3 regions of the Pseudoduganella aquatica genome follow, and region 1 is predicted to be linked to each of the others. Evidence: predicted binding sites of a transcription regulator. Region 1 holds the regulator's gene; each other region holds the start of a gene.

Region 1 (3,271 bases):
AGCAGCGCCTGCAAAGGCCGCTATCGCATCGCGCAGGCCTGCTCCGGGCGTGGCCTGCAGCAGCTCGCCCAGCGCGCTCCAGCGGGCCTCGGGCACGTAGTAGTCCGCCAGGCCCACGTAGAGCGCGTCGGCAGCGCCCACGGTCAGTCCGGTGAGGCCCAGGTAGCGCCCCAGGCTGCCCGGCGCGTGCGACAGGAAATGGCTGCCGCCCACGTCCGGGAACAGGCCGATGTTCACTTCCGGCATGGCCATCTTGGTACGGTCCGTCACGATGCGCACGCCGCAGCCGGGGCCGCCCTGCGAGATGCCCATGCCGCCGCCCATCACCACGCCGTCCATTAATGCGATATACGGTTTAGGGTAATAGTGGATCAGGTGGTTGAGGGCATATTCCTCGGTGAAGAAGTCCTCCAGCAGCGCGCTGCCTCCCTGCGGCGTGGCGTTCCCCACTTCATGGAAGAAGCGGATGTCGCCGCCGGCGCAAAAGGCCTTCTCGCTGCTGCTGCGGATGACGACGGCGGCCACGGCGCTGTCGTCGCGCCAGGCCAGCAGGGCGGCGGTCAGCGCGCGCACCATGTCGAGGGAGAGGGAGTTGAGCGCCTTGGGGCGGTCGAGGGTGATGATGCCGGCGCCGTTGGCAACCTGGGTGATGACGTGCTCGCTCATGGCTGATTGTCTCTATGATTGTTAGACAGCCATTTTAGCGCGGGCGCAAAAAAGGGCGCCAGATGCGCCCTTTGTTGGGAGTGCCGGTGACCGTCTTATGCGGTGGCGGCTGGCTCGTAGGTGTCCGGGAGATGCTTGATGGCGTCGTGGCCATGCTCCTGCACTTTGGCCTTGTACTTCATGACTTGGCGGTCCAGTTTGTCGATCAGCGTATCGATGGCAGCATACAGGTCTTGCGACAGGCTTTCCACGTACACAGTCTTGCCGGACATGCGCAGGTTGATCTCGGCTTTTTGCCTTTTGTCTTTCTCGGTGAGGTTATCTACAGTCAGGATGACAGCAATATCAATAACTTGATCGAAATGGCGCTTTACCCGTTCCAGCTTGTTCTGCACGTATTCACGGATGGCGGGGGTCACTTCGAGATGATGTCCACTGATGGTGAGATTCATACACACTCCTAAAGATAAGGGCTCATGCGCTATCGAATGTTATTTGAGCGCAGGGGAACCCAAGTAAAACTACAAAGCTTTACGCAGACTTACCGGAGGGATTTTCAAGGCTTCGCGATATTTGGCAACAGTCCGTCGCGCAATTACCATGCCCTGTTCTCCCAGCATGTCCGCAATCTTACTGTCGGATAAAGGATTTTTCGGGTCTTCTGCTCCTGTCAGTTGCACTATCAGCGCCCGTATCGCCGTCGAGGATGCTTCTCCTCCTGCTTCGGTGGCGACGTGGCTGCCAAAGAAATATTTCAACTCAAACATCCCATGCGGAGTCAGCATGTATTTCTGAGTTGTTACCCGAGAAATAGTGCTCTCGTGTAGTCCCAGTGTATCAGCAATTTCACGCAACACAAGGGGTCTCATGGCAACCGCGCCATGGCTGAAAAAGTTCTTTTGTCTTTCTACTATCGCTTGCGCCACGCGCAGTATCGTGTCGAAACGCTGGCGCATATTCTTGATCAGCCACTTGGCTTCCTGCAGCTGCGCGCCCATGGCCGACTCGCCTTTTCCCTGCTTGAGCATGTTGGCGTACAGCGCGTTCACGCGCAGGCGCGGCATCACGTCGTTGTTCAAGGAGACCTGCCAGCCATTGCGCGCCTTCTTCACGATCACGTCCGGCACCACGTAGTCGGACACGTCGGAAGCGAACTCGGCGCCCGGGTGCGGGTTGCACTGGCGGATCACCGCTTGCGCTTCGCGCAGGTCCTCGTCGTCGCAATCGAGGGCTTTTTTCAGCTTGTTGAATTCGCGCTGCGCGAACCAGGCCAGGTGCTTTTCCACGATGCAGATGGCCATGCGTCGCGTGACCAGCGGCACGCCGGGCATGCGCTTGATCTGCAGCGCCAGGCACTCGGAGGCGCTGCGCGCGCCCACGCCGATGGGGTCGAAACTTTGCAGCAGGGTCAGCGCCGTTTGCAGCTCCTCCAGCTCCACGTCCGCCTCTTCCGGCAGGCGCGCATGGATCTCTTCCAGCGGCTCTTCCAGGTAGCCGTTCTCGTCCAGCGCGTCGATGATCAGCTCCATCAGCACGCGGTCGCGCGGCTGCTGCACGGTCACGCGCATCTGCTCCATCAGGTGCTCGCGCAAGGTGCAGTGGCTCGCTTCGAGCTGCGGGCGCGAGTCCTCGTCGTCCGGCGCCTTGCTGCGGCCGGCGTCGCTCCAGTCGGTGTCGGCCTCGGCGCCGCTGGCGCTGTCGCCACCGGCGCCGTCGAAGGGGTCGCCCTCGCCGGCCGGCGCGCTGTCCTGCGCCGGCGCGCCCACGTCGGCCGGCGACGCGTCGGCGCCGTCGGACTGGGTCTGGTTGATGGCGCCGTCGCCGAGCAGGCGCAGCGAGCGGTCCAGCGGATCATCCAGGCGCTCCAGCAGCGGGTTCTCGCCCAGCAGCTGTTCCAGTTCCTGGTGCAGCTCCAGCGTGGACAGCTGCAGCAATCGGATCGACTGCTGCAGTTGCGGCGTCAGCGCCAGGTGCTGAGAGGTGCGGAGTTGCAGTGACTGTTTCATGGGCTGGTTCAGGAATTACATGCGGAAGTGTTCGCCCAGGTAGACGCGCCGCACCGATTCATCGGCGATGATGTCGTCCGGACGGCCGGACGCCAGCACGCTGCCCTGGTTAATGATGTAGGCGCGGTCGCAAATGCCCAGCGTCTCGCGCACGTTATGGTCGGTGATCAGCACGCCGATGCCGCGCTCCTTGAGGAAGCGCACGATGCGCTGGATCTCGATCACGGCGATCGGATCGACGCCCGCGAATGGCTCGTCCAGCAGCACGAAGCGCGGGTTGGTGGCCAGCGCGCGCGCAATCTCCACCCGGCGGCGCTCGCCGCCCGACAGCGACAGCGCGGCGTTCTCGCGCAGCTTCTCGATCTGCAGGTCGGCCAGCAGGCGGTCCAGGCGCTCATTGATCTCCTGCTTGGTCAGCGCCTTGCCGTTGACCTTCTGGATCTCCAGCACGGCGCGGATATTCTCCTCCACCGTCAGCTTGCGGAACACCGAAGCCTCCTGCGGCAGGTAGGACAGGCCCAGGGTGGCGCGCTGGTGGATGGGCATGCTCGACACGTCCACGCCGGCGATGTCGATGCTGCCCGCGTCGGACGGCACCA
Region 2 (3,271 bases), 670 kb from region 1:
CCGAGGAGGAAATCGACGCCGCCTTCATGCACGCCTACCGCGTGCTGCGCGCGCGCATCGAAGCCTTCTTCGCGCTGCCGCTGGAGCAGCTGGTCAACAATCCCATCCGCCTGAAAGCCGAGCTGGACCGCATCGGCACGCTGCTGCCATGACCCCGGCGCGCCGCTACGTGGCCGAAGGCCTGGGCACGGCGCTGCTGCTGGCGGTGGTGGTGGGTTCCGGCATCATGGCCGAGCGCCTGGCGGGCGGCAATGCCGCCATCGCCCTGCTGGCCAACGCGCTGGCCACCGGCGCCGGGCTGGTGGCGCTGATTTTGATGTTCGGCCCGGTCTCCGGCGCGCACTTCAACCCCGTGGTGACGCTGTCGGCCGCCTGGCAGGGCCGGCATCCGGCGCGCGAAGTGCTGCCCTACCTGGCGGCGCAGCTGGCGGGCGCCTTCGCGGGCGTGGCCGCCGCGCACGCCATGTTCGGGCTGGACGCCTACACCGCCTCGGCCCATGCGCGCACCGGCGCGGCCCAGTGGTGGAGCGAATTCGTGGCCACCTTCGGGCTGCTGGGCGTCATCATCGGCTGCACGCGCAGCCGGCCGGGCGCCACGCCGTTCGCGGTGGCGGCCTATATCACCGCCGCCTACTGGTTCACCGCCTCCACCTCGTTCGCCAATCCCGCCGTCACGCTGGCGCGCAGCGTCAGCGACACCTTCGCCGGCATCCGTCCCCTGGACGCGCCCGGCTTCATCGCGGCGCAGCTGCTGGGCGCGGCCGCCGCCACCGTCTTGTTCCGCTGGCTGTACGCGGAGAATAAGGAGTCTTTATGAGCATCCCCAACCTGCCCAACATCAAGCCGGACCTGTTGGACACCCCCACCCTCGCCAAGCTGGCGCCGGTGGGCGAGCTGGACCATCCGCCCCGCATCCTCATGCTGTACGGCTCGCTGCGCGAGCGCTCTTTCAGCCGCTTCCTGGTCTACGAGGCGGCCCGCATCCTGGAGCACTTTGGGGCCGAGGTGAAGATATTCGATCCGATGGAGCTGCCCATGGCCGGCAGCGTGCCCGAGACGCATCCCAAGGTGGTGGAGCTGCGCGAACTGAGCTTGTGGTCCGAAGGCCAGGTGTGGTGCAGCCCCGAGCGCCACGGCGCCATCACGGCGGTGATGAAGAACCAGATCGACTGGATCCCGCTGGAACAGGGCGCGCTGCGGCCCAGCCAGGGGCGCACGCTGGCGGTGATGCAGGTGTGCGGCGGATCGCAGTCGTTCAACGTGGTCAACACGCTGCGCCTGCTGGGGCGCTGGATGCGCATGTTCACCATTCCCAACCAGTCCTCGGTGCCGATGGCCTACAAGGAATTCGATGAGGATGGCCGCATGCGTCCCTCAGCCTACTACGAGCGGGTGGTGGACGTGATGGAGGAGCTGTTCAAGATGACGCTGCTGCTGCGCGGCCGGACCGCATACCTGACCGACCGCTACAGCGAGCGCAATGAACGGGCGGTCAAGGCCATCGACCGCCAGATAGGGAAGATCTGATCAGGCCTGGCCGGTGGCCTTGCGGCGGCGCGCGGCGAGCAGGCCCAGCAGGCCAACGCCGGCCAGCGCCAGGCTGCCTGGTTCCGGCACGCGGGAGAAGTTGGCGGCGGTAATGCCAGGGCTGGACGCCCACGAACCCTGGAAAATGCTGACGTAGGTGTTGGAGCCGGCGATATACAGGTCGTTCGAGGTCCAGCCATGCGTGGCGTCAATGAACCAGTCGCTGGCGGCGAAGTTGGTAAAGCTCATCGAGATGGTGAAGGCATTGGTGGTGATCACGTTGTCGAAGTGGTTGTAGCCGTCCTGGAACATCCACTTGATGCCGCTGTTGATGCCGTTCGAGCTGGTGGTGATGGTGCCCGTGCCTTGCGCGTTCAGCAGGCTGGAATCGAACGACACATAGCCGGTGATGCGGTCCGACGTGGTGTACGGGCCGCTGACCGAGGTGAAGGTCGGGCCGTTGAAGGCGTAGGTCATCGGGGTGGCTTGCACGGCTGCGCAGGTGGCCAGGGTAGCGAGGGCGATTGCCAGTTTGGAGATCAGTTTCATGGGTGCGAAAAGTTGTTGATTGATATTGATTTTTATCTTAAAGCAATTATTGTTCCATCCATGTAAGATCAATAACTTAGGCGAAGTCCATGTATTATTTGATGCTAAATATTCCATCACTGTAAAATTTTCCGACACTGCCATGAGCCTTATCCGCCCAGCCACCGCCGCCGATGCGCCCGCCATTGCCGCCATCTACAACCACTACGTCGCCACCACCACCATCTCCTTCGAGGAGGAGCCGGTCTCCGCCGGGGAAATGGCGGGCCGCATCGAGAGCGTGGGCGCCAAGCTGCCGTGGCTGGTGTGCGAGCAGGACGGCGTCGTCCTGGGTTACGCCTACGCCACCCCTTGGCGTGTGCGCAGCGCCTATCGCTTTTCCGTGGAGAGCAGCGTCTACGTGTCGCCGGAGCATCCGCGCAAGGGCGTGGGCACCCGCCTGTACCGCGAGCTGCTCGACCAGCTGCGCGCGCGCGGCCTGCACATGGTGATAGGCGGTATCGCCCAGCCCAACGAGGCCAGCGTGGCGCTGCACGAATCCATGGGCTTCAGGAAGGTGGCGCACTTTTCCGAGGTCGGCATGAAGTTCGGCCGCTGGGTCGACGTTGGCTACTGGGAGCTGAAGCTGGCCTAGCTTTCAGCACAGCGCCGCCAGGCTGGCGAAGGACAGCACATTATCCGGCCGCAGCAGCGCCAGCCAGGACCAGGCGCACACCGCCGCCAGCACCGCCCACAGCAGCAGGTTGTGCAGCGGCTTCATGCGGGCGCCATCTGCTGCGCCGCCAGGGCGCGGTCGTCGATGGGCCAGTGCAGCAGCGCCGCCACCAGTCCCACGCCCACCGACGCCGCCCACACCAGGTCGTAGGAGTGCGTGGCGTCGAACACGGCGCCGCCCAGCCACACGCCGAGGAAGCCGCCCAGCTGGTGGCCCACGAACACCAGGCCGAACAGCGTGGAGATGTATTTCACGCCGAATACCTGCGACACCAGCCCGTTGGTCAGCGGCACCGTGCCCAGCCACGTCAGTCCCATGGCGCAGGAGAACAAATAGATGCTGGCCGTGCTGATGGGCGCGGCGATGAACAGCAGCATGGCCGCCGAGCGCGCGCAGTACAGCCAGGCCAGCAGGTGCTTGCGCCGGTAGATATTGCCCAGCTTGCCGCACCAGTAGGTGCCCGCCACATTCGCCAGCGCC
Region 3 (3,271 bases), 2.2 Mb from region 1:
TGGCGCCGCAGGCCAGCGCGCCGCAGACCGCCCCTGTCCCGCATGCGCCCGCGGAAAACCAGCAGCCGGTGGTGAGCGCCAAGACGGCCGCCGCGCAGGACGCGTTGAGAACCATGGTCAGCCTGCAGGACCGCCTGTCGCGCGTGTCCGCCCCGCTGCTCATCAACAACGCCGACCTGTGCAAGAACATGGCGCGCAACCTGCTCGGCTTCACCGCGCAGAACCGCTACTCCTACCCGGGTGAATACTCCGACGCGGCCAACGCCGTGCTGGGCTACGGCGAACGCCTGCAGGTCAGTTCGGTGCTGGCCGGCAGCGGCGCCGCGCGCGCCGGCCTGCGCAAGGGCGACGGCCTGGTGTCCGTCGAAGGCAAGGCCCTGCCCGGCGGCCCGGACGCCGAATCGCAGGCGGCCGAGGTACTCGGCCCGCTGGTGGGCAAGCAGGCCGCGCTGAACATGACCATCGCCCGCAACGGCGGCAACCAGACGCTGAACGTGCCGGTCACGCGCGCCTGCGCCATCCGCGTCCACCTGGGCAACGCCGACAACATCAATTCCTACGCCGACGGCCAGCGCGTGCTGATCACGCGCGGCATGATGAACTTCGCCCAGAGCGACGAGGCCATCGCCTACGTGCTGGCCAAGGACATCGCCCACAATGTGCTGGGCCACGCCGGCGCCATGCGCAACACCGCCGCCGTGGGCAGCATGATAGACAACCTGGTGCGCACCAAGCCCGACCTGTCCCTGCTGATCGGCAGCGGCGGCCTGAAGCCGGTGCCGCAGGAAATGGACACGGCGGCCGACAGCCTGGCGCTGTACATGCTGGCGCGCGCCGGCTACAGCATCGAGCGCGCCAAGCCCTTCTGGCAGCGCCTGGCGACGCAATATCCGGCCTCGGTCATGAACGGCTACACCGCCCTGCACCCGGCCACCACGGTCCGCTTTGCCGCCATCGACAAGACCGTGGCCGAGATCAAGACCAAGCTGGCCACCAAGAAGCCGCTGGTGCCCTGATGAACCGCGCCGCCCTGCCGCTGCTGGCGGCGCTGCTCACGCTGTCCTGCACCGCACAGGCGGCAAGCAAGGCGCAGGGCGCCAACTGGAGCAAGCTGTCCGGCAACGGCGCCGCCACCCTCTACGTGGACAAGGCCAGCGTGGCCAAGGTGGACGACGGCGCCGAGGGCGCGCGCAAGGCCTGGACCCTGGTCTCCTACAGCAAGCCGCAAACCTCCGCCGACGGCAAGACCTACCGCTCGCTCAAGGCGCAATACCTGTATTCCTGCAAGGAGCACAGCGTGACCCTGCTGGCGCAAACCTTCTACCCGGCCACGCTGGCGCGCGGCGAAGCGGTCGGCAACTTCAAGTACGAGCAATACGACGCGGAACAGCCCGCAGCGGGCAGCCATACCGACACGGCCTACCGCTACGTGTGCCGCCGCAAGCTGCGCTAAAAAAAACCGGCCTCGCGGCCGGTTCGTTTTTATGCGCGCCGCTTTATGCGCGTTGTTTGCGGCGCAGTGCAGCCAGGCCCGCCAGGCCCAGGCCGAACAGGGCTATGCTGCCAGGTTCAGGCACGGCGGTGATCTTGGTGCTGAAGTAGGCAACGTTCTGGCTCACCGAATTGCCGGCCCAGATCCAGCGGGCGGTATCGGCGATCTCAGGACGATTTCCCCAGGGCTGCATGCCATCGGCGCCGAGGTTGGTCAGGCTGGTGTACGGCATATTGAAACCCGTGTTGTTGCCCTTCCAGTTGACGGTATTGGTCGTCAGCACGGTGCTGGCATTGGAAAACAGGTGCTTGTCATCGCCCAGGTTGAACTGGCCCAGCAGGCCGGCCGCGTCGGTGGGGCTGGCGTTGTCATCGTAAGCGTAGATGTGCAGGTAGTAGGTAACGCCATTCACCAGATTGGCCGTGCCCGTGATGGTGGTGCCCCAATCCGCGCCGCGGCTGAACTCGGTACCCGTGACGGTATCGCTGGTCGAGATGTAGGCGATGAAGCCGTTATCGACGCTCAGCTTGCTGGTCAGCGTGGTGGCGGCGGCGGAACCGGCCAGCAGCAGGGCGGCAGCGGCGACGGCGGTGCGGGACATGAAACGCTTGCTCATTGTTCTTTCCTATTGGATATTTTTAATCAATGGGAGCCATACAAGCAACAATCATGCCATTTTCTTGAAAACAATATTTTTTACTATAAATCAATAACTTAGGATTTTGGGCAACTTTTTGCCGCTCGCCAGTGTAAAGAATTCCGACAAAAAACGAATCGGCGGCGCCGTAGTATAGTTAAGCCCATGGATAGCATCGACCTCGAAGTACTCAAAACCAGCGCCGCCTGGGTCGCAGCAGGCCACCGCGCCGAGCTCGTCACCGTCATCAAGACCTGGGGCTCCAGCCCGCGCCCGATAGGCGCCACGCTCGCCATTTGCGACGACGGCCGCGTGGTCGGCTCGGTCTCCGGCGGCTGCATAGAAGACGACCTGATCGCCCGCGTGCGCGAACAGGGCATCACGCGCAGCGCGCCGGAAGTGGTCAGCTATGGCATCACGGCCGACGAGGCGCACCGCTTCGGCCTGCCCTGCGGCGGCACCATAGAACTGGCAATCGAACCGCTGGGCGCGCACAGCCGCATCGCCGAGCTGCTGGACATGCTGGAGCAGCGCCAGCTGGTGGAGCGCCGCCTGGACCTGCGCAGCGGCGCCGTGGCGCTGTCCCACACCGGCGTGGGCAATGTGCTGGAGCTGCGCGAAGGGCGCGAACTGGTCACGCAGCACGGCCCGCGCTGGCGCCTGCTCATCATCGGCGCAGGCCAGCTGTCGCGCTTCCTGGCGCAGATCGCCACCGCCATGGACTACCACGTCACCGTGTGCGATCCGCGCGAGGAATACCGCGCCGGCTGGCAGGTGGACGGCGTTCAGCTGGTGCACGCCATGCCGGACGACCTGGTGCTGGAAATGCGCCTGGACCACCGCAGCGCCGTCGTCGCGCTCACGCACGATCCCAAGCTGGACGACCTGGCGCTGATGGAAGCGCTCCGGTCGGACGCCTTCTACGTGGGCGCCATCGGCTCGCGCCTCAACAACGCCAAGCGGCGCGAACGCCTGCAGCTGTTCGACGTGACGGAAGCGCAGCTGGACAAGCTGCATGGTCCCATCGGCCTCTACATCGGCAGCAAGACGCCGGCCGAAATCGCCATTTCCATCCTGGCCGAAATGACGGCGGTGAAGAACGGCGTGCCGGCCGCGTTGCAGGTCAAGCACGCCGCCTCGCC

The links. Region 1 encodes sigma-54, which starts transcription at its own class of promoters, with help from an activator protein. Its sites were predicted from a motif close to TGGCANGNAANCTGCTTT; they were not measured.
Positions count from the first base shown of each region.
Region 2: a site for sigma-54 is predicted at 2,116-2,133, ahead of KT882_RS01420 (PEP-CTERM sorting domain-containing protein). Genes of this name have one in related genera too.
Region 3: a site for sigma-54 is predicted at 2,150-2,167, ahead of KT882_RS25285 (PEP-CTERM sorting domain-containing protein). Genes of this name have one in related genera too.

Region 1 covers NZ_CP086370.1:1,002,057-1,005,327, reverse strand. Annotated here, with positions in the region: gene KT882_RS04455 (enoyl-CoA hydratase/isomerase family protein) at 1-666, opposite strand, end outside; gene hpf (ribosome hibernation-promoting factor, HPF/YfiA family) at 762-1,118, opposite strand; gene KT882_RS04445 (RNA polymerase factor sigma-54) at 1,188-2,672, opposite strand; gene lptB (LPS export ABC transporter ATP-binding protein) at 2,688-3,271, opposite strand, start outside.
Region 2 covers NZ_CP086370.1:330,019-333,289, reverse strand. Annotated here, with positions in the region: gene KT882_RS01435 (arsenate reductase ArsC) at 1-152, shown strand, start outside; gene KT882_RS01430 (aquaporin) at 149-817, shown strand; gene arsH (arsenical resistance protein ArsH) at 814-1,527, shown strand; gene KT882_RS01420 (PEP-CTERM sorting domain-containing protein) at 1,528-2,076, opposite strand; gene KT882_RS01415 (arsinothricin resistance N-acetyltransferase ArsN1 family B) at 2,219-2,710, shown strand; gene KT882_RS30630 (hypothetical protein) at 2,714-2,836, opposite strand; gene KT882_RS01410 (MFS transporter) at 2,833-3,271, opposite strand, start outside.
Region 3 covers NZ_CP086370.1:5,668,357-5,671,627, forward strand. Annotated here, with positions in the region: gene KT882_RS25275 (M48 family metalloprotease) at 1-1,016, shown strand, start outside; gene KT882_RS25280 (surface-adhesin E family protein) at 1,016-1,453, shown strand; gene KT882_RS25285 (PEP-CTERM sorting domain-containing protein) at 1,497-2,108, opposite strand; gene KT882_RS25290 (XdhC family protein) at 2,295-3,271, shown strand, end outside.